Regions from separate parts of the Luteibacter sp. P4_E6 genome, predicted to be linked through region 2. Evidence: predicted binding sites of a transcription regulator. Region 2 holds the regulator's gene; each other region holds the start of a gene.
What was found. Region 2 encodes sigma-54, which starts transcription at its own class of promoters, with help from an activator protein. Its sites were predicted from a motif close to TGGCACGNGCNTTGC; they were not measured.

Region 1 (5,418 bases), on a different contig from region 2:
GGCGCCATAGTCCGGAATGCCGAGCGCAGGCACTAGCAGCTCTCGAGGCCGCGACGATCGATCACTCGGGATTCCAGTACCACCCAAACATAGGGCTCGTATCTGAGAAGCATGCTCTATCCCTCTCTCTGCTTGCCAAGATAGTAGGTCTCCACTAGTCACAGGTAGCTCAGCCACCACGTTTTGTGAGTGGCCCGGTACCGCGCGTAGCGGCTTGCGATCGGATAGAGCACGACCAGCACCGCGAGCCACACGGCATACGTGCCGGCTAAGGACAACCCCCATCCATCGGCGCGAAGCCGCGACTGATCGCTCAACGTGCCGATGAAGTGCGCCGCGGGCACGCCGTAGAACTGCGCGATGATCACCGCGAACGTATGCGCCAGATACAGGTGCAGCAGGTACGACAGCATCGGCGTGCGGCCGAAGGCAAGGAAGGGTTTCAGCAACCATGCCGGCGCACGGCCCAAGGCGAGGCCGAGCAGCGTGGAGATTCCCAGGGTGACCAGAACATAGTCCAGCGAGGGTGGGTACTTCGCCACCAACATGACTGCCAACGGTGTCAGCGATCGATCAGTGGGAACCGTCCAGGGATGCGGGTCGCCATAGACGTTCGGCAGGCGAAGCACGAAGAACAGAAGCAACATGCCGATGGCCAGCAGCGCGAGCGTCCGGGTTCGCCGCGATGGCTCCATCAGATAGATCCCGCCGATGCCGTAACCCACGCACATGATCCCGAACCATGGCAGCACCGGGTAGGCAATGAAGCCGAACGGCAGCGGACCCGGCTGCATCAGCAGGTGCCATGGCAGCCCCCACACGCCGAGCGTGCCGGCATCCACGCCATCGAACAGGTTGTGCCCGGCGACCAGGGCGATGCCAATCCCCAGCGCCACGCGGCGCGGCAGATGCACCACGGCGGACATCAGCACCATGCTCAGGCCGATCGCATAGATCACCTGCAGGAAGACGGCGGGACGAAAGTCGAAACCCAGGTCGACGAAAGTGACTTCGAGGAACATCAACCAGAGGCCGCGCGTGAGCAGGAACCGCGAGAGCGGCCAGCCCGTCTTCCCTCGATGGGCCTGGAGGAAGATCGAAACACCCGACAGGAGAACGAAGGTCGGCGCACAGAGGTGCGTCACCCAGCGCGTCAGAAACAACGCCACCGACGTCTTGTCCAGATCCAGCGGATCGAACAGGAAGGCCTGGCGGTTGACGAAGTCGCGCGTATGGTCGAGCACCATCAGTGCGATGACGAGGCCACGTAGTGCGTCGATGAAGTCCAGGCGAGGCAGCGGCGCCGTTGAGGCCGCGGTTGCGTTCGAAGCGTGCGGTTCCACCATCGCCAGTCACCCCGGAATCCAGACCCAACCTGACCGTTGTAGCGCCTTCGACCCGCGAGGTSAATCGGAGGAATGGCATAGGCCGCCGTCTATGGCGCAGCAAACCGCTGACGGTAAGCGCCCGGACTGGTGCCCAGCTTGCGCCGGAAGTGATGTCGCAGGGTGGTCGCCGTACCGAGCCCGGTCTGGCCGGCGATCAGGTCGATCGATAACGCCGAGCTCTCCAGCAACTCGCGCGCCCGATCGACTCGAAGCGTCGTCAGCCAGTCCGCCGGCGTGGTTCCCGTCGAAGCCTTGAAGCGACGGATGAAGGATCGCTCGCTCATCGCCGCCATGGCGGCGAGCGTGGCCAGCGGCAGGTCGTCGGCAAGGCGGCGACGCATCGCGTCCATCACAGGGCCCAGCAGGTCGCGTTCGCGCTGGGCCACGGGGCGCTCGACGTACTGGGCCTGGCCGCCGTCCCGATGCGGTGGAATGACCAGGCGCCTCGCTACGTGATTGGCGATGGCCGGGCCGCGGTCACGCCGGATGAGGTGCAGACAGAGGTCGAGACCCGCGGCGCTGCCCGCCGAGGTGAGCAACTGACCCTCGTCGACATAAAGCACATCCGGATCCACCTCGATGGCGGGATAACGAAGGCGCATCGCCTCCGCGTAACGCCAGTGCGTCGTGGCACGCCTGCCGTCCAGCAACCCTGTGGCGGCGAGAACGAACGAACCCGAGCAGATGGAGAGAAGCCGCGCCCCACGTGCATGGGCACGCTGAAGCGCGTCCACGACGGCTAAGGGCACGGACTCGTCAACGCCCTTCCAGCCCGGCACGATGATCGTCCCCGCCTCCGCGAGCCGATCCAGATTCCCGTCGGGCTGAAGGCGGGTGCCGTACTGGCCCCGGACCTCGCCCTGCTCCGCAGCGCAGGTCTCAAAGCGATACCAGTCCTCGCCCAGTTCCGGCCGCGCCATGCCGAACACCTCGGCGGCACTGGCGAACTCGAACATGCACAGCCCCTCGTAGACCAGGGCCACGACGAGCGCATTGGGCGGCGCAAAAGGTATTGGCATGATCTGATCGCATGATGGCGTTCACGCCACTATGCCGCGCTTGCGCCATCGGGACAATGGCTTGCACACCCACCGCACGAGAGCACTGCCATGTCGAACGCCGTCACCCGCGTCCCCGCCGCCCCATCGGACCTCGCCATCGCCCATTTCGAGTCGAAGCTCAGCTTCGAAACCGACTGCTGGGATACGCACGACGCGCTTGCCCTCGATGATCCTGGCTTCGTGCTGCTCGATGTCCGCAGCCCGGCCCTGTTCGCCCAGGGCCACGTTCCCGGCGCGATCAACCTGCCCCACGGCAAGATCATCGCCTCACGCATGGCATCGTGGCCCACGTCGACGCTCTTCGTAACCTACTGCGCGGGTCCTCACTGCAACGGCGCGGCCCGTGGCGCGGCGAAGCTGGCCCGCCTGGGTCGTCCGGTGAAAATCATGGCTGGAGGCATGACCGGGTGGCTCGACGAAGGTTTCGAACTCGCGGTTGCATCCACAGCAGCCCCTGCTCCGTATCAAGTCACCTGAATGGAACGCGCACGCGTTGACACGGATGGCACGCAGCTTGCCTCTACTATCCCACGCTACTTTCAACCTCCGTTGCCGAGAATGGACATTCGGCTCGGCTGATACAGGTCATGTTGTGGGGATGGGATCAACTTTGATGATTTTTCAGCAGGACGCCCGCGTACCTCGCGCAAGGCTGTGCCTGGCGTTGTTTCTGGCCCTGCATGGGCCCGCGGCCTGGGCCGCGGTACCGCCCGAACGCGATGCACTCATGGCAAAAGTGCGTCAGGAACGTGACCAGGGTCATCGCGTGGATGCACTGGCACAGGTCCAGGCGATCCTCGCCCGGTGGCCGGACGACCGCGAAGCACAGGCGCTAAACGTCACTTTGTTGACGGAAATCGGCGCAACGACGCGCGCCAGGGAACTGGCGTCGACCCTACAGCCACCGCAGAGTGCTGCGGACAGTGCGCGTCTCGACGCCGATCACGTGGCCCGGGAAACCCGGTGGGCCGAGGGTTCGCCGGCCGATCCGCGTGCACCGTACGCCGAAGCCGATCGCGCGGTCGTCGATGCACGACGACTCGCGGACGACCCCCTCCTTCCCGCCGACATGCGCCTTCGCGAACAGTTCGACCTCATCGTGGCGCTGGATCAGGCAGGACTCATGGACGAAGCCGTGCAGCGCTACGACGCCCTGCACAAGCAAGGGGTGACGCTACCCGCTTACGCCGAGCGCAACGCKGCCGACGCCCTTCTCGCCAAGCGCCGCCCGGCCGAGGCCGCACAGGTTTATGAAGACAGCATCGCCAGGGATCCCGGTCCGTACGACGCCGCCGATCTCGATCCGCGCATCGGACTCATGTACGCGTACCTGGAGTCGGGACAGACCGGCAAGGCGTTCACCACCATCGACAATCTGGCGGCGAAGGAACAGCCCTGGGTCCGTGTTCCCGGCATTCGCCTGCCCATCCAGAACCCGCGCAAGTTCGACGCCGAATCGGCCGCCATCTCGGCACGCAGCATCGTGGATATGCAAGCCGACGCGTATGCGCGCATCGTGCCGCTCAGCCGCGAGGCACCGGCCGATTCGGACATCCGTCGCCAACTGGGCATGGTGGAACTGGCACGCGGCTGGCCCCGCCGCGCCCAGGACGACCTTGCCATTGCTGATACCCTGAATCCGCGGGATGTCGATTCCTACCTCGACGCCGCGGAAACGAAACGCGCCCTGCACGATTACGAAGGCATCGACGACGATCTGGCCGAGGCCAAGGTGCTCGGCAGTCGCACTGACCGCGTCGACCGTGCCATCCAGTCGTGGGATCGCGAGCGCGGCTGGCAGTTCGACATCAGCCAGGAGAACGGCAAGGGCTCCAGCCCCGACTTCGGCGACCGCGACAGCGCCACCCTGGCGACGATCGAAAGTCCGCTGATCGACGACCACTGGCGCGTCGTCGCGCTGGGGCGCTATTCGACCGCCGACCTGCCGGAAGGCGACGTCCGCCGGACGCGGTTCGGCTTCGGCGTGCGTGGCTACGCACGTGGCCTCGAAGCCTATGTGCAGGCGTTGCCCGCCGCGGACAGGTACGTGGGCAAGACCGCCCTGGAAGCCGGCGTAAACTGGGCGATAACCGACCACTGGGCGATCGCCACCGACTTCAGCACGGCCGGCGAAGACACGCCGTTGCGCGCGCAGTACTACGGTATCTCCGCGAAGACCCTCGAAACGGCCGTGACATGGCGGGCGAGCGAACTCACGCAGGCGCGACTGGGTGTGGCCCGCGACAATTTCAGCGACGGCAACAAACGCACGAGCTGGCTGGCTGCCTTCATCCAACGCGTTTACACCGCGCCCAACCTCGCCCTCGACGGCGGCGTGGAAGTGGGCGGCTCGTTGAACACGCAGACCGATCGTCCTTATTTCAACCCGCGCCGCGACAACAGCTACGCGCTCACTGGCCGGCTGGAAAACCTGCTCGGCCAGTTCTACGAACGCCAGGTCACCCAGCGTATCGACGTCGCCGTCGGCGAGTACGACGAGCAGGGTTATGCCAGCGACTGGATGGCCAGCGTGCGCTACGGCCAGATCTTCCAGCCACGCGCGGGCATCCGCCTTGGCTGGGGAATCGGCTGGCACAACCAACCCTACGATGGCCGCCGCGAACATCGCGTCGTCCTCGACCTGACCCTGCACTGGGGAGAATGAGAGTCATGCGTTCGCTGTTGTTCCTGCTAGCCCTGCTCGGGCTCGCGCTTCCCACGTTCGCGCAGACCGTCGCTCCGGCGCGGCCCACGCTGATCGTGCTCGCCTATCACGACGTTCGCGACGATGTCGGCCTGCAGGCCGACCGCGATCCCGATGCGACCAGCACCGATCACCTGATCTCGCACTTCGACTGGCTCAAGGCCAGCGGCTACAACATCGTCAGCCTGCAGCAGGTCGTCGATGCCAGCCACGGCGGTGCCAGGCTTCCCCCGAACGCCGTGCTGCTCACCTTCGACGACGGCCT
Region 2 (5,529 bases):
GTCACCACGGTGGCAGCCGGCGCATCTGGTGCGCCTGGCGGTCGATGAAGGTCTGCGCCGGGTCGATGCCCTTGCTCTTGAGCACGTGGCTGCGCACAGCGGCCTCGACCAGTACCGCGAGGTTGCGGCCCGGCGCGACGGGAATGGTGATCTTGGGTACGTCGACGTCGAGCACGTTGCGCCGACTGACATCGCCGGTGAGGCGGGTCATGGCGTCCGTTTCCTCGCCCACGAGCATGGGCTTGAGGTGAATGACCAGACGCAGGTACTTCGAGGGCTTGACGGCGGTGTGGCCGAACATCTCGCGGATGTTCAGCACGCCCAGGCCGCGTACTTCCAAAAGGTCCTGAAGCAGGTCGGGGCAGGCGCCGTCGATGACATCCGGGGCGATCAGGGTGAATTCGGTGGCATCGTCCGCCACAAGGCGGTGGCCGCGGCTGACCAGTTCCAGTGCCAGTTCGCTCTTGCCCGAGCCTGGCTCGCCGGTGATCAGCACGCCGATCGAGAACACCTCGAGGAACACGCCGTGCAGGGTGACCCGCGGCGCCAGCGTGCGCGCCAGGTGGTACTGCAGATAGGTAAGTAATTCGTGGCCGCGGCGGGTGCTCTGCCACAGCGGGGTATCGGTTTCCTCGGCTACTTCACGCAGGTCCGAGGGGATCGCCTGGTCCTTGGTGACGACGAGCGCGGCGGGCTGGTAGGCGGCGATCTTGTGGATCACTTCCCAGCGCTGGCGCGGCTCCAGGCCGTCGAGGAAATTGAGTTCCTCGGTGCCGATGATCTGCACCTTGTTGGGGTAGATCACGTTCAGGTAGCCGACCAGGGACGGGCGGCGGCTCTGCTTAGCGTTGGGTTCGAGCACGCGCGACTCGCCGCGCATGCCTGCGGCCCAACGCAGCGCCATGCGCTCGTGTACTCCGTCGAAGAGTTGTCTGGCGGTCAGCCGGTCCACGCTGGATCCCTTGAAATGGCGAAGCCGGCGCGAGGGCGCCGGCTGGGGCTATTGTGCCATCAAGCGTGGACGGGGGTTCAGGGAGCGGCGACGCGCGCGTCGCGGCCCTCGGCGTTGTGGTGATCCTTGAGCTTTTCCTTGTGCTTCTTCAGCTGGTCGGCAAGCTTGGCGATCATCGCGTCGATGGCTTTGTGGAGGGCGTCCGGTTTCTTTTCGTCTTCGAGGCTGGCTACGCCATCGGCGTGAAGACGGACGCCGGCACAATGGAGGGTGCCACCCGCCTTGTGCTCGTTCTTGTCGACGGAAAGGACCACGTCGAGGGCAGTGATGTTGTCGAAAAGGCGTTCGAAGCGGCTGATTTGCTGTTCCACGCGCTCGCGCAGGGCAGGGGTGGGATGGATGTGCTGGCCGCTGATCTGGATTTGCATGACGCCTCCTTCTTGCTGAGGGTGCCGCCTTGGGGGCGACGAGTGCGGAACGACGGAGTGCCGTTCCTCAAGCCTGAAACAGTGTGACCGTGGACCTCCGTGAGGGTTCCCCGCGCCTCAACTGGCGCGGACACGTTCGCTGGAACTGGGGATGCGCAGGGCTTCCCGGTACTTGGCCACCGTACGGCGGGCCACCTGAATTCCGCGTCGATGAAGTTCCTCGGCCAGGGCCTGGTCGGACAGCGGGCGCCGTGCGTCCTCGCCTGTGATGAGCTTGCGGAGCATGGCCTGGATCGCGGTGGCCGAGGCGCTGCCGCCGTCCTCCGTGGCCACGCCACTGGAGAAGAAGTGCTTCAGTTCGAAGGTACCGCGCGGCGTGTGCATGTACTTGCGCGTAGTGACCCGTGAAATTGTCGATTCGTGCATGCCGACCTCCTCGGCCACCTCGCGCAGCACCAGCGGATGCATCGCTTCCGGGCCGTAGTCGAGGAAGGCACTCTGCCGGCGCACGATCACGTCGGCCACCTTGGTCAGGGTCTCGGCGCGCGACTGCAGGCTCTTCAGCAGCCAGCGGGCCTCCTGCAGCTGACCCTTCATCCAGGTGGCGTCGTCGCCACGGGCGCGGGCGATCAGGTTGCAGTAGTGCTGGTTGAGGCCCAGCCGGGGCTGGGCGTCGGGATTGAGGCTGACCTGCCAGCGGCCGTTCTCACGGCGCGCGTAGACATCCGGGGCGACGTACTCGACCGGCGTGGCGTCCAGCGCCGAGCCGGGGCGCGGATCGAGGCTGCGGATCAGGGCGGCGGCGGCCGCCACGTCTTCCTCGGCGGCCTTCAGCCGGCGGGCGATCTTGGCGGCGTCGTTACGTGCCAGCAGTTCGAGCTCGTCGCTGACCACACGGATGGCGAGGTCGCGATGCGGCGTTTCGAGGGAGAACTGCGACAGCTGGCAGAGCAGGCAGTCGCGCAGATCCAGGCTGGCGATGCCGGTGGGATCGAAACGCTGCACACGCTGGCGCACGCGTTCGATTTCCTCCGCGCTGGCATTCAACTCGGCGGGCAGGGCGGCTTCCACCGCTTCGACGCCGTCGCGAAGGTAGCCGTCTTCATCCAGCGCATGGATGATCGCCGTGGCGATGGCGTGGTCGCGCGGCGAAAACTGGGAGAGATTGAGCTGCCATTCCAGATGCTGCTGGAGGCTTTCCGGGGCGGCATTCTGAGGTTCGAAGCCCTCTTCGTCGCCACCACCAGACCGCGAAGGAGCGCCGGCATAGTCGCCAGCCTCGCCGTGGAAGCGGTCGTCGTCCCACTCGGGAGCGAGCTCCTCGGACGGCGTGACCGTCGATTCTTCCTCGGATTTGGACGCTTTGACAGGGACCTCGTCGCGCGCCGGAAAGTCCGGGCCGTCGTAGTCGCCTTCTTCGGGCAATTCGGGCTCGGCTTCCGCATCCTCGGCGAACTCGAGCAGCGGATTGCTTTCCGCGATCTGGCGGAGTTCGGCCTCAAGCTCCAGCTGCGACAACTGGAGCAGGCGGATAGCCTGCTGTAGTTGGGGCGTCAGCGTGAGCTGCTGATGCAGGCGAAACTGGAGTCCGGGTTTCATGCCTTCGATGCGTTAGGTGCCGAATCCATCGTAACCCTTTGCGACCTTCCCAAACCAGCGTTCCGGCGAGCTATGCCCACCGGCCGAAACTCAAGTGTGTCAGATACGGAATTCACGGCCCAGATACACCTCGCGCACTTTTTCGTCGGCAAGGATGTGCTGCGGCGTACCCCGGGCGAGGACTTCGCCGTCATTGAGGATGTACGCGCGGTCGCAGATGCCGAGCGTCTCACGTACGTTGTGATCGGTGATGAGCACGCCGATGCCGCGTTCCTTCAGGTGGCGGACGATGCGCTGGATCTCGCCGACCGAAATCGGATCGACGCCGGCAAAGGGCTCGTCCAGCAGCATGTAGCGCGGGCGGGCTGCCAGGGCGCGGGCGATCTCCACGCGGCGACGCTCGCCGCCGGAGAGACTGATGCCCTTCTGCTCGGCGATGTGGGCGATCTTCAGCTCGTCGAGCAGGCTTTCCAGCTCCTCTTCGCGCTGCCGGGCGGTCATGTTGTCGCGCAGTTCGAGCACGGCCAGGATGTTGTCCGAGACGCTCAGGCGGCGGAATACCGAGGCTTCCTGGGGCAGGTAGCCGATGCCGAGCTTGGCCCGGGCATGCATGGGCAGGCCAGTGATGTCCTGGTTGTCGAGCTTGATCACGCCGGCGTCGGCCTGGATGAGGCCGACCACCATGTAGAAGCAGGTGGTCTTGCCGGCGCCGTTGGGGCCGAGCAGTCCGACCACCTCACCCTCGCGGATCGAGAAAGCGAAATCGCGGACTACCTGGCGCGCGCGAAAGCGCTTCTGGAGGCCTTGGGCTGAAAGCATCGGGTCAGGGCTTCTTCGGTGGGGTCGGTTTCGCGGCCGGCGGCGTCGCGGCCGGCGTTGCCGGAGCCGCGCCGGGCGGCGGATTCTTCGGCTGGAACGTCATGTGCACGGGCTCCGGGCCATTGCTTTCGCCCGTCATCGTGCTGTTGGTCGTGTTGTAGGTGATCTTGTCGCCGTCGCTCTGGTTGAGCTTGCTCTTGTCGGTCGTGTCGGTCTGCTTGTCCACATGCGCTTTGCCGGTCAGCACGGCGATGCCGTTGCCGCTGTTATTGGAACCGTCGTCCGGCTTGTAGTCGATGTTGCTGGCATGGCCGCGCATCAGCAGGTCCTGCTCGTCCAGCTGCTGGACGGTGGCCGGGCTGCCGTCGACGATGACACGGGTGATCTGGTTGTCTGCGTCGAGGAAGCCGGTGGCCTTGCTGCCGGTGATCTTCAGCGTGCCCTGCGTGAGCACCACATTGCCGGTCCAGATCACCTTGCCCGGCTGCGTGCTGTTCGCCTGCTGCTGGGTGCCGTCGAACGACGTCGACGTGACGTTGGTCGGCTGGTCGCGATCGGACTTCTTGGCGACAGCGGGCAGGCTCGTGACGAGCGCCACGCCGAGCACCGCGAAGAGGGCCTTAGCGCTTGCGCGGCGGATAGACGGTGTGGACTGCATCGAGAAGCTCCAAATGMTTGGTATCGAGATTGGCGCGCATGCCAACGCCATCCATTGTAGAGGCTCCCTGAACGATCCGGGCTGCCTCGGCCGTCTCCAGGCGATTCTCCTTGGGCCAGGCCGTGACTTCGGAGGTGTCGATGCTCGCCGGAGGGGTCTGCCCGAAGGCGACGCGGTCCATGTGGACCTTGCCTTGCAGCTTCAGCAGGCTGCCGTCCTTGTTCACCCAGCCGTATTGCGAATGCCCTTTCCACGGCGGCGCCGTCAGGTCCTTGGTTGGTGGCAGGACGAAATCGGGCGCATTGATGTATAGCGACTCGTCGTCCTCGCGGCGCTCCAGGTGAGGCGCGATCAACTTGAAGGCCGGCTGGCCGAAGTCGTTGTAGGAGTCGAGATTGAAGTTGGTCAACGTGTAGCCCGAACGCGGCGGGCCGACGAAGTCGTCGACCTTCTTGTCGGGCGCGACCCAGTAATAGAGCAGCACGCTCGCGCCGAGTGCCACGGCGAGCACGCCGGCGACGCCCGCGGCGCTGCGGTCCTTGAACAGGAGCATCAGGCTCACAGCCAGCGATCCCGCTCGGCTTCGGCCTTGCCCTGGGCGGCGAGGATCAGGTCGGCCACTTCACGGGCGGCGCCATAACCACCGGACAGGCGGGTGCGGACGTGGGCATGCTCGGCCACCCAGGGGTGCGCGTTGGCCACGGCCACGGCCAGCCCGCAGATGCGCATGGCGGCCAGGTCGGGCAGGTCGTCACCGACGAAGGCGGATTGCTCGGGTGCAAGCCGTAGCGCGTCCAGCAGTTCGGTCAGGCAGGCGCGCTTGTCCTTCTGGCCCTGGTAAACGTGCTGGATGCCGAGTTCTTCCGCGCGCAGCGACACCGGGTGACTGATCCGGGCGGTGATGATGGCGACCTTGATGCCGTTTTCCTGCAGGCGCTTCAGGCCCAGGCCGTCGTGCACATGGAAAACCTTGGTTTCGCGACCGTCTTCGGCGTACCACAGGCGACCGTCGGTGAGCGTCCCGTCCACGTCGAAAACGACCACGCGTACTCGGGCGGCGCGCTCGGCGATGT
Region 3 (10,125 bases), on a different contig from region 2:
TGTTCTCGGCGCTTTGCGGGTTCTCGACGAGCATGCCGATGCTGATCGTCTTTCGCTTGTTGCAGGGCGCTGTCTCGGGCCCCATGGTGCCGCTGTCGCAGACCCTGTTGCTCAACAATTATCCCGTGGCGAGACGACCCATCGCGTTGGCGCTATGGGCCATGACCGTCGTTGTCGCGCCGGTGTTCGGACCCATCCTCGGCGGTTGGATCACCGATAACTATCATTGGTCGTGGATTTTCTTCATCAACATCCCGGTCGGCATCTTCGCTGTTGTCGTCACTTATGCGCTGCTGCGTGATCGCGAGTCGAAAGTGGTCAAGATGCCGATCGACGCGATCGGTCTGTTCCTTCTGGCCGTGGGTGTGGGCTGCCTGCAGTTCATGCTCGATAACGGCAACGACGACGACTGGTTCACTTCGAAAACCATCGTCGTGTTGGCCATCGTATCGCTGGTCTGCATCACCTTTCTCATCGCCTGGGAGCTCATGCACAAGCACCCCGTGGTGGAACTGAGACTACTGGGAAGACGAAACTTCTTCGTCGGTGTGCTCTGTCTTTCGCTGGGCATGTTCGCCTTCTTCGGCGGTACCGTAGTCATGCCGATGTGGGTGCAGGAGGTCCTTGGTTACACGGCGACCTGGGCCGGCTTCGTCGTCGCGCCCATCGGCATCCTTGCGATCGTGCTGTCGCCCATCGTCGGCGTGTTCCAGAGCAAGTTCGATCTGCGTCTGCTGAACACCATCGGCTTTGCGGTGTTCGCGGGTGCATCGTTCTACATGTCCGCGCTGAGTACGAATGCCGCCTACAGCGACATGGCCCTGCCGCGTCTTTGCATGGGTGCGGGCATCGCCCTGTTCTTCGTGCCGGTGAACCAGATCATCCTTTCGGGCATGCCGGACGACGAAGTGGCCAGTGCGTCGGGCCTGTCGAATTTCTTCCGGACGCTGGCGGGCAGCATCGCTACGGCAGTGAGCACCACGATGTACTCGCATCGAACGACTTACCACCACGCCGTGCTAGCGGAAAATGTCAGCGCCGGAAGCCGAACGACGACCGAATACCTGGACCGGTTCCAGGCGCTGGGTGTGCAGGGGCCGACAGCGAACGCCGCGCTCAACCGTATCGTCGACCTGCAGGCGGCGACGCTGGCGGTGAACGATGTCTTCTTCGGGTTCGCGCTGATTTTTCTGGTCGCGATGGTGGCGATCTGGTTTGCGAAGCCGCCGTTTGCATCGGGTGGTACGCCGGGGCATTGAGGGGCATTGAGGGGCGTGCCTGGCGCTGAGGGGTCGGGTTATCGCCGCTGAAGCGGCTCCCACAACGAGCTAAGCGCCTCCTGTGGGAGCCGATTCATCGGCGATGCTCTAACCGACCGCCGAAAAATCCAGCGTCTCCGTAAGATCACCCGCCGCCGGTCCACCCGCCGCAACCATCGCATCCTCACGCATCTTCAACCCCGGCAGCTTCTCCAGCTTGAACCGACGTGTCAAAAAGCGCGCAATCGAACCCGTGTCGTAAATCGTATGTTCGACATGCCCACGTTTGGCATACGGCGAAACCACCAACGCGGGAATTCGCGTGCCCGGGCCCCAACGATCGCCCTTCGGCGGAGCGACGTGGTCCCACCAGCCACCGTTCTCGTCGAATGTGACGATGACGAGCATGTCCTTCCACTGTGGACTCGACCGCAGCGCATGCACGACGCCCGCGACATGGCGGTCGCCAGCTTCGACGTCCGAATACCCGGCATGCATGTTGAGATCGCCCTGCGGCTTATAGAACGTCACGGGTGGCAGCTTGCCGGCGGCGACGTCGGCAAGGAACAGATTGGTCTTCGCCGTCTCACCCAGACCACCGTCGCGCAGGTGCCGTTTGCGCGCTTCGGTACCCGGCGCGAGCGTGACGAAATAATTGAGCGGTTGGTGGTGCGGCTGGAAATTCGGCGTCTGCGGGAACTGCTTGTCGGCGCTATCGCCCTCGCCCTTGCCGTCCAGCGCGGCCTGGAAGCCACCGCCATACCAGGCCCAGTCCACGCCCTTCTCCGAGAGCACGTCACCGATGTGCTTGTGCTTCTGCGGAACCAGCGTGTTCGCACTCGTGGCGTCGGCGAGCAACGGATTCTTCGAATCGACGTTGAAGCCCGGCGAGAATGGCGGGCCGATGGTGTTGACCGCGAAGAAGTCAGGCGTGAGCTGGCTGTGGTGAGCGAATTTCGGCTTGCCCTGCATGGCGCTGGCCGGGGAGTCTTCCGCCATCTTCAGGCGATAGTCGAGTGGATCACCGCTCTCGGTCACCGCGATACCGAACTGCGAGGGACTCTTGTCTGCATCCGGATAGAACGGCGGCTGCGCGGCGACGAGATACTGGTGGTTGAGGAACGAGCCGCCGAAGGCACCCATGAAGAAGTTGTCGCACAGGGTGTATTGCTCGGCGAGGCGCCACAGGCGCAGATGCACCGGCGAGGACGCGTAGTGACCCATCGTCATCGCGCCGTTGTCGCCCCAGGCGACGAATCCGTCGTTCTTGCCGCCGTTGATCTGCAGCTGGTTGTTGTAGAAGGCGTGCACGAGATCGCGGGTGACCACGCCGTGCGGCAGCGGCGTGCCGTCTCCCGTGTGCAGGGCCCACGGCGCGTTCGGAAGGCCGGTGATGTCTTGCTCGCCGACCTTGTAAGGCTTGTGGTCGACCACCTGCTGGTGCGGTACAAGGCCGCCCCATATCGGCGGCAGCGTCGTCAGCGGCTTTCCATCGCGGTCGCGCTGCAGGTAACGCTCCGGAGGCACGGCAGCCAGCGGCTGCTGAAGTCCCGGGAACTCGGCAAACAGGTTATTGAAGCTACGATTTTCCGCGTAAATCACGACAACGTGCTGTACGTGCTTTTCCAGCAGCGCGTCGAGTTCCTTGCCGCCCGGCGCAGGCGCAAGTCCTTTCGATTCGCCAGCGGCGACCTCGGCCACCCCACCCAGCGCAAGCACCGCGCCGGTCGTGGCAATACCGCCCAGCAGGCGGCGTCGGCCGGCATCCGGCGTGTCGTTCTCGGTTTTCTTCGTCATGGATGGATTCGCGATGGCAGGGGTGGGCGCGAGCTCCTGAGGGGGGGAGAGCTCGATTACGGCTGTTCCGGCAGGGTAATCGATGTGTGTTTCAGGCAAAACCTTTCCCTGGGCAGCCGCGGGGCGATGCGATCAGCCCGTCGAGGGCTCCGGGTTCGCCGCAAGCCACGCACGGATCTCCGATGCGGGGCCCTGCTGGTCAGCATCGTTCCCGAAGCGAGTGAGGAAGTCCTTGGCCGAGCGATAGCGATTAGGGCTGTTCGTGTCCTTGTCCACGCAAGCGCGAATGACGTAACCGTCGGCGTTGGCGGGATTGTGTTGGATCAATTGGTCGGCGATCGCGCCGGCCTTCGCGTAGTTCCTGCCTTCGTGCGAATAGAAATCGCCGAGCGTCGCCAGGACCCAGTCATCGGCGCCATGTTCCGTCGCATACACCAGAAGAGGCTCCGCCAACGCCGGCTCGTGGAGGCGACGCAGCGCGACGCCTGCACTTCCGGTGACCTCAACGGAGCGCGGATGTTCGTGTGTGGCGCGGATGAGTTCCGCCTTCGCCCATTCTCGGTAGTAGCCTTTGCTACCCAGGTTGCCGACGACGTAGAGTGCGTCATCCTGCGAGTTATCGAATCTCAGCGCCTCCACCGCCAGCACGAAGGCTTCTTCGCGCTGCCCGGCGCGGTTGGCGTCTGCGGCAAGCTGGCTGAAGTCGTGGCCCGTGGCTACGTCACTAGCCAGCGAAAGATATCCGTCGTCAGCCGGTGGGGTGAGGTTCCCGTCCGTCGCGGCCTGAATACGCGCATGGCTTGCCGCGACCCAGAGCAGAGGCGTGTGCTCGGCAGCGGCGGCTGCCTCCTTGGCTTGTTGGTCGACCCAGGCCGCGCTGCCACCCCACTTCCTGCCGGTGAAACTGGCCTGGTCGAGGCGTAGGACGAAATTGTTCGGTTGCACGACATACCCGCGTTCGATAGCCGCCGTCGCATAGCGACGATCGCCGACCAGTACGCCCATGCGAAGCATGTCGGCATAGATCGTCGGAACGGCCGGCGACATGGCTGCCGCACGATCCAGGTCGCGACGTGCGAACGCCGCCAGCTGTCGTGCTGCGCGCCATTGTTCCTCGCGGGTTTTCGATGCGAGATCGGCGCCGCGCGCCTCAAAGGCCGCCCGCTGGTACTGCATGCCGCTGGCTGCCACGGCGAAGACGCTATCTGGCCGCTGGTGCATCCAGGCATCGATGGCTGCGCGCATTTCCGGGTCGGCGTCATCAAAGCCCGCACGGTTTACTGCCTGATCGAAGATGGCCGGATACCGGGTGTCGTGCATCTGCATTTGCAGGTAGCCGGCCAGGATGCGGTCGACTTCGGCGCCTTTGCCGGCGGCGATAAGCGAACGGAATCCCGCGATATCCGTCATTTCGGTAAGGCGGTATCGGCAATACGCGGCCACGCCGTCCGCATGCCAATGCGAGCCGGGCGGGTCGGGCATGTGCAGACAGCGCTCGATCGGGTCGGCGATCTTCGAGGCCGATTGCACCTGCGTCATAAACGCCTCGAAAGCCGACGAGGCCGTGGCCTGGCCCTGACCACTCGCGCGCGTCGCCGCCGGTGGCTGCCAGACCTTTGAAGCGGCAAGCGCTGCGACGGCCAGTAATAGCCCGCCCAACAGAAGAGCGCGTCGATTTCCCCGCTTGATCATATCCATCCCTTTGTCGCCTTTAAAATTCGCGTAGCCACTTCGCCGAGACGCGAGCGACATCGTCCGCTCCAGGGTGCTCGGCCGTTGCGCGTTTCAGCGCGGCCTTTGACCACTCGGCGTAACCGTTATGCCTGCCAACGGCACCGATGACCTCGAGGGCTTCCTCCTGTCCGCTATCGAACCGCAGGGCCTCGACGGCGAGAATCATGGCGGCGTCGCCGTCGCCTCCTAACCGACCCCAACTGGCAAGGTGGCCAAGGTCGCTTGCGGGGGCAACTTCGGGCAGATCGAATAGCGGTTTGCCGTCGTTCGGCGCACCACCGGCGTCTTCCTTGTCGATCGCGATGGACAGGCGACCGGTGACCACCCACATGAGTGGAAAGTGGTCGGCCAGCGCCGCGGCCTCCGCTCGCTGCTGTATCTGCGACTCGCGGCTGCCGCCCTGCTCCCCGCTCGCTATGCTGGCCTGGAGCAGCCGAAGGGAAAGGTTGCCGGGTTGCATCGCGAGTCCGCGCTGCGAGGCAGCTTGCGCGTAGGTCGTGTCCCCGGTCATGGCGCCGACGAGAAACATGTCTGCGTAGATCGAAGGTATGGCCGGCGTCATGGTGGCAGCACGGTCGAAGTCCGCGCGCGCTTTATCCACCGGTGGCGGGGTCGCCGTGCCGCCTCCGCGTTCCGCCTCCGCCCGGTACTGCATGCCGCTTGCGGCAAACGCGAAGGCGCTGTCCGGTCGCTGTCGCTTCCAGGCATCGATGGCCGCCCGGGTCTTTTGGCTGGCATCGTGGAAGCCTGCCGCGTACATCGCATGGTCGAGGCGCCCCGCAGCGGCCGGGTCATCCATCTGCGCGCGAAGGTAGCCAGCGAACTCGCGGTCCACGGTCGCGGCCTTGCCCTGCGCCATCAGTGCCTGGAACCGTGCCGGGGTCATCGTAGGTACGGCGTGGTAACGGCAGTAGGCAGCCACACCTGCGGCGTTCCAGTGGGTTCCCGGTGGATCCGGCATCTTCAGGCAGCGCTCCAGCGGATCGGCAATCGCCGAGGCCGTCGCGACGTGCTGCATGAAAGCTGCCAGAGGTGACGCGTCCTTGGGCAACCAGGGCGCCGCATGCGCCGCCCCGAAAGCCAGTGCGACCATTACGAACGCGCGTCGATATCCCTGCGATGCCATATCCATCCCCTGTCATGGTGTGCGTTGCCGCCTGATGATAGCCGTAGCCGGCGGGCAGGGGATGCGACACAATCCGCCGAAACCGAAGGGGCAGGGATGGACGCCATGACTCGATCGAAAGGAGGTCGCCACACGTTGCGTTGCATGCCTGAGCTGGTGCTTCTGCCCGGCATGGATGGCACCGGGACGCTCTTCGGGCCCTTCCTCGCAGCACTGGGCGACGTCACCCCGGCGCGCGTCATCCCATACCCGGCGAGCGGCACGACCAGCTACACGGAACTCACGGCCTGGGTTCGTGACCGTTTGCCTCATCGTGATTTCGTCTTGCTTGGCGAGTCGTTTGCCGGACCCGTAGCCGCAAGTCTGGCCGCGGAGCGGCCGGAGGGTCTTCGAGGACTCATCCTCTGTTCGACGTTTCTGCGTAACCCACGCCCGGTGGCACGTTATCTGTCGCCACTGATCGGCCTGCTCGGCGTCTCACGGGGATTCGCGCGGCTAGCCTCCCTCGCGCTTCTTGGACGGCGGCCCGGTGCCGATATCCGTAAGCAATTCATCGAAGCGGTCGGTGACATGAACGCACCAACCCTGCGCGGGCGTTTACGGTCTGTTCTCTCGGCGGACGGGGGCACGACGCTTTCCGGCATCGACGTGCCGGTGCTCTGTCTGCGCGCCACTCGCGACGTGCTCGTCCCGGCCTCCTCGGCCGAGTGGATGCGGCACGTCCTGCCTAGGGCGCGAATCGTTGATGTGGAAGGGCCGCACGGACTGCTGCAGGCCTCGCCTCAGGCCTGCGCCCGGCACGTGAGCGAGTTCATCGACGGCCTACCGGCGGCCACCTGACCTGGAAACCCCTGGTGCAAGCGATGTGCAAATGCACCACATTGGTGCATTTGCACATCGCCCTCGCCGCCGTTCTATGATGCGAAAGCTTGGTCCTGGCCGGTCCGTCGATGGCGGCTGCGCTGGCATAGCGATTGCTAAATGGACTCCGCCCACCTACCCGAGGTTTTTATGTCCGCCGCTTCGAAAGTGCTGAACCTGATCCAGGACGAGGAAATCGAGTTCGTTGATTTTCGCTTTGCCGACATCCTCGGCAAGCACCATCACACGACGTTTCCCGCTCACGCCATCGACGAGAGCACCTTCGAAGACGGCAAGATGTTCGACGGTTCGTCGATCGCCGGCTGGAAGGGCATCAATGAATCCGACATGGTGCTCATGCCGGATCCGGAAACCGCTCACCTCGATCCGTTCAGCGCGCACAAGCAGCTGATCCTGCATTGCGACGTGCTCGAGCCGAGCACCATGCAGGCGTACGGCCGCGATCCGCGCTCGATCGCCAAGCGCGCCGAGGCCTACCTGAAGTCGACCGGCATCGCCGACACCGCCTTCTTCGGTCCCGAGCCCGAGTTCTTCATCTTCGATTCGGTCCGCTGGCAGAACGACATGGGCCGCGTGTTCTACGAAATCGGCTCCGAAGAAGCCGCCTGGTCGTCGCGCTACAAGTACGACGGCACCAACACCGGCCATCGTCCGGGCGTGAAGGGCGGTTACTTCCCGGTTGCGCCTGTGGACAGCCTGGGCGACCTGCGCGCCGATATGTGCAAGGTGCTCGAGTCGCTCGGCCAGGTGGTCGAAGTGCACCACCACGAAGTCGCCAACGCGGGCCAGTGCGAAATCGGTACGCGCTTCAACACCCTGGTGAAGAAGGCCGACGAACTGATGACGATGAAGTACGTCATCAAGAACGTCGCCCACCAGGCCGGCAAGACCGTGACCTTCATGCCGAAGCCGATCGTCGGCGATAACGGCTCGGGTATGCACGTGCACCAGTCGTTGTCGAAGAATGGCGAGAACCTGTTTGCCGGCGATCTCTACGGCGGCCTGTCGCAGACGGCGCTGTGGTACATCGGCGGCATCTTCAAGCACGCCCGTGCCATCAACGCCTTCGCCAACTCCACGACGAACAGCTACAAGCGCCTGGTTCCGGGCTTCGAAGCGCCGGTGATGCTCGCCTACTCGGCGCGCAACCGCTCGGCCTCCTGCCGTATTCCGTACGTGTCGAGCCCGAAGGGTCGTCGTATCGAAATCCGCTTCCCGGATCCGATGCAGTCGGGCTACCTGACGTTCACCGTGCTGATGATGGCCGGCCTCGACGGCATCCTGAACAAGATCGACCCGGGTGCACCGGCCGACAAGGATCTCTACGACCTGCCGCCGGAAGAGGAGAAGAACATCCCGCAGGTCTGCGCCAGCCTCGATGAGGCGCTCGTCGCCCTCGACAAGGATCGCGAGTTCCTGAAGGCGGGCGGCGTGTTTACCGACGACTTCATCGACGGCTACATCGCGCTGAAGATGCAGGAAGTGACCCGCTATCGCGCCAGCACCCACCCGCTCGAGTTCCAGATGTACTACGCGATCTGATCGCGATCCAACTCGGGGTGAGGGAAGAGGGGCGCTTCGGCGCCCCTTTTTTTGCGCTCGGCTCGCAGCATTTAGCGAATTCGCAAGGGCACGGTATAGTCCTTCATGACATGTCAGCGGCTGCTGCCGGCTGATCCCTGGGAGGGGCACCCGCATGAAGAAGATCGTCCTCAGCGCCCTGGCGCTGATCGAGCCCGTGTTTGCGTCGGCTGCCGATGCTCCGGGCAATAACTACGACTGGCGCACTAATTGGCCGACACACTACGTATTCGCCGATGGCACGGACCTTGGCCTGTCCGTGAAGTACCAGTACGACGTCGATCACTTCTCGCACGATGACGGTCTGTATGAGAACGCGCAGACGAATAGGCGCAAGGAATTCGGCTTCTTCATTCGCAAGAAAGGGGTATACGACGCCACTGTCGTATTCGACTTTCAGGCGAAGACCTGGCTCGACACATTCTTCCGCTTGCAGACCAAGGCGCTCTTCAACGACGACTACGGCGCGGTCCGCGTCGGCTTCATGAAGACGCCGGTCGGCTTCGAAGGCAATACCAGCACGGGCACCACATCGTTCCTGGAACCGTCGCTGCCGATGCAGGCGGTCTACGCGAATCGTCGCATCGGTATCGACTGGGCGCTGACCCGGAAGGCCTACCTCGTGCAGCTGGGCTACTACAACGGCGGCAACCTTCAAGGTGACCTCGACGGCCGGATGGTCGCCGGACGCGCGGCGTGGACCCCGTTGAACGATCCGGGCAACGTGCTCCATCTCGGCAGTTCGGTGTCGCGCGAAACGCCCTATGGCACGACCGACGGCCGCGACCGTTACACGCCACCTAACGTGCGCCTTCGCGCCTTGCCGGAAGCCGGACTGACTACCCAGCGCCTGATCGACTCCGGCGTTCTGAGCGTGGCGGATCATGTCGACCGGCGTGGTCTCGAAGGGCTTTGGATCCACGGACCCTGGTCGGTGCAGAGCGAGTATCTGGACGCCAAAGTGAAGCTCGAGAACAAGCCGGCCTATGAGGCGCACGGCTGGTACGCCTTCGGAAGCTGGGTAGCCACCGGCGAATCGAGGACCTATAGCGGCGGCAACGTCTCCGACGTTTTGCCGAAGGGCCCCTGGGGCGCCCTGGAGTTCCTGATCCGTTACAGCACGCTCAATCTCGACGACGGCCCCACGCTGGGCGGCAGGGAGCACGACTGGACGTTCGGCGCGAACTGGTACCTCACGAAGTACCTCAAGCTTCAAGGCAACTACGTTCGTGCGATCAGCGACCATCGCGATCTTCGTGTCGATCCCCATATCGTCGAGGTTCGCGCTCAGATCATGTTCTGACCGGCGTCAGCTCGTTCGAAGGCGACGCACGAGTTCATCGCGGACGACGCCTTCGTCCAGAGGTGTTTCGACGCCACGGGCATGCCGCGACGGCGGCATCGGCACGAACTCGCAGCCGGACAGGCGTTGCCGCGGTAGCTCTCCTTCGAGGAGGAAGCGACCGACGGCTCGCTCGATGCAGGGCGTGGCCGAGCTGCCGAATACCCCGTGCCCAGTCATGCCACGTGCAAGCACCAGGTGAGCATTCGGCGAAGCGTTGAAGGCACGAATCGCCCCCGTCAGCGGCGTCGCCGGGTCGAACTCCGCTTGAACCATGAGCATGGGCGGCGCCTTGGCGAGGCCCGCCAATGAAGGGCGCGACCGCGGGGCCGTGGGCCAGTACAGGCACGTCAGACCGACGGTGACAGGAACGCCGTTGGAAGCCGAATACTTGGCCCCGATGT

Region 1: pgaA (poly-beta-1,6 N-acetyl-D-glucosamine export porin PgaA) is a predicted target of sigma-54. The motif match lies at 2,953-2,967, and genes of this name have one in related genera.
Region 3: glnA (type I glutamate--ammonia ligase) is a predicted target of sigma-54. The motif match lies at 6,880-6,894, and genes of this name have one in related genera.

The regions. Positions count from the first base shown of each region.
Region 1 covers NZ_JBFUJE010000253.1:17-5,434, reverse strand. The annotation lists partial or broken gene AC1DT2_RS14585 (hypothetical protein) at 1-158, shown strand, start outside; gene AC1DT2_RS14580 (acetyltransferase domain-containing protein) at 159-1,346, opposite strand; gene ftrA (transcriptional regulator FtrA) at 1,436-2,407, opposite strand; gene AC1DT2_RS14570 (rhodanese-like domain-containing protein) at 2,498-2,926, shown strand; gene pgaA (poly-beta-1,6 N-acetyl-D-glucosamine export porin PgaA) at 3,063-5,114, shown strand; partial or broken gene AC1DT2_RS14560 (poly-beta-1,6-N-acetyl-D-glucosamine N-deacetylase PgaB) at 5,120-5,418, shown strand, end outside.
Region 2 covers NZ_JBFUJE010000249.1:110-5,638, reverse strand. The annotation lists gene hprK (HPr(Ser) kinase/phosphatase) at 2-952, opposite strand; gene hpf (ribosome hibernation-promoting factor, HPF/YfiA family) at 1,030-1,380, opposite strand; gene AC1DT2_RS14415 (RNA polymerase factor sigma-54) at 1,498-2,979, opposite strand; gene lptB (LPS export ABC transporter ATP-binding protein) at 3,079-3,798, opposite strand; gene lptA (lipopolysaccharide transport periplasmic protein LptA) at 3,803-4,456, opposite strand; gene lptC (LPS export ABC transporter periplasmic protein LptC) at 4,419-5,009, opposite strand; gene AC1DT2_RS14395 (KdsC family phosphatase) at 5,015-5,529, opposite strand, start outside.
Region 3 covers NZ_JBFUJE010000069.1:236-10,360, forward strand. The annotation lists partial or broken gene AC1DT2_RS06890 (DHA2 family efflux MFS transporter permease subunit) at 1-1,259, shown strand, start outside; gene acpA (acid phosphatase) at 1,368-3,056, opposite strand; gene AC1DT2_RS06900 (DUF4034 domain-containing protein) at 3,189-4,754, opposite strand; gene AC1DT2_RS06905 (hypothetical protein) at 4,768-5,883, opposite strand; gene AC1DT2_RS06910 (alpha/beta fold hydrolase) at 6,022-6,756, shown strand; gene glnA (type I glutamate--ammonia ligase) at 6,928-8,340, shown strand; gene AC1DT2_RS06920 (OprO/OprP family phosphate-selective porin) at 8,495-9,682, shown strand; gene AC1DT2_RS06925 (alpha/beta hydrolase) at 9,689-10,125, opposite strand, start outside.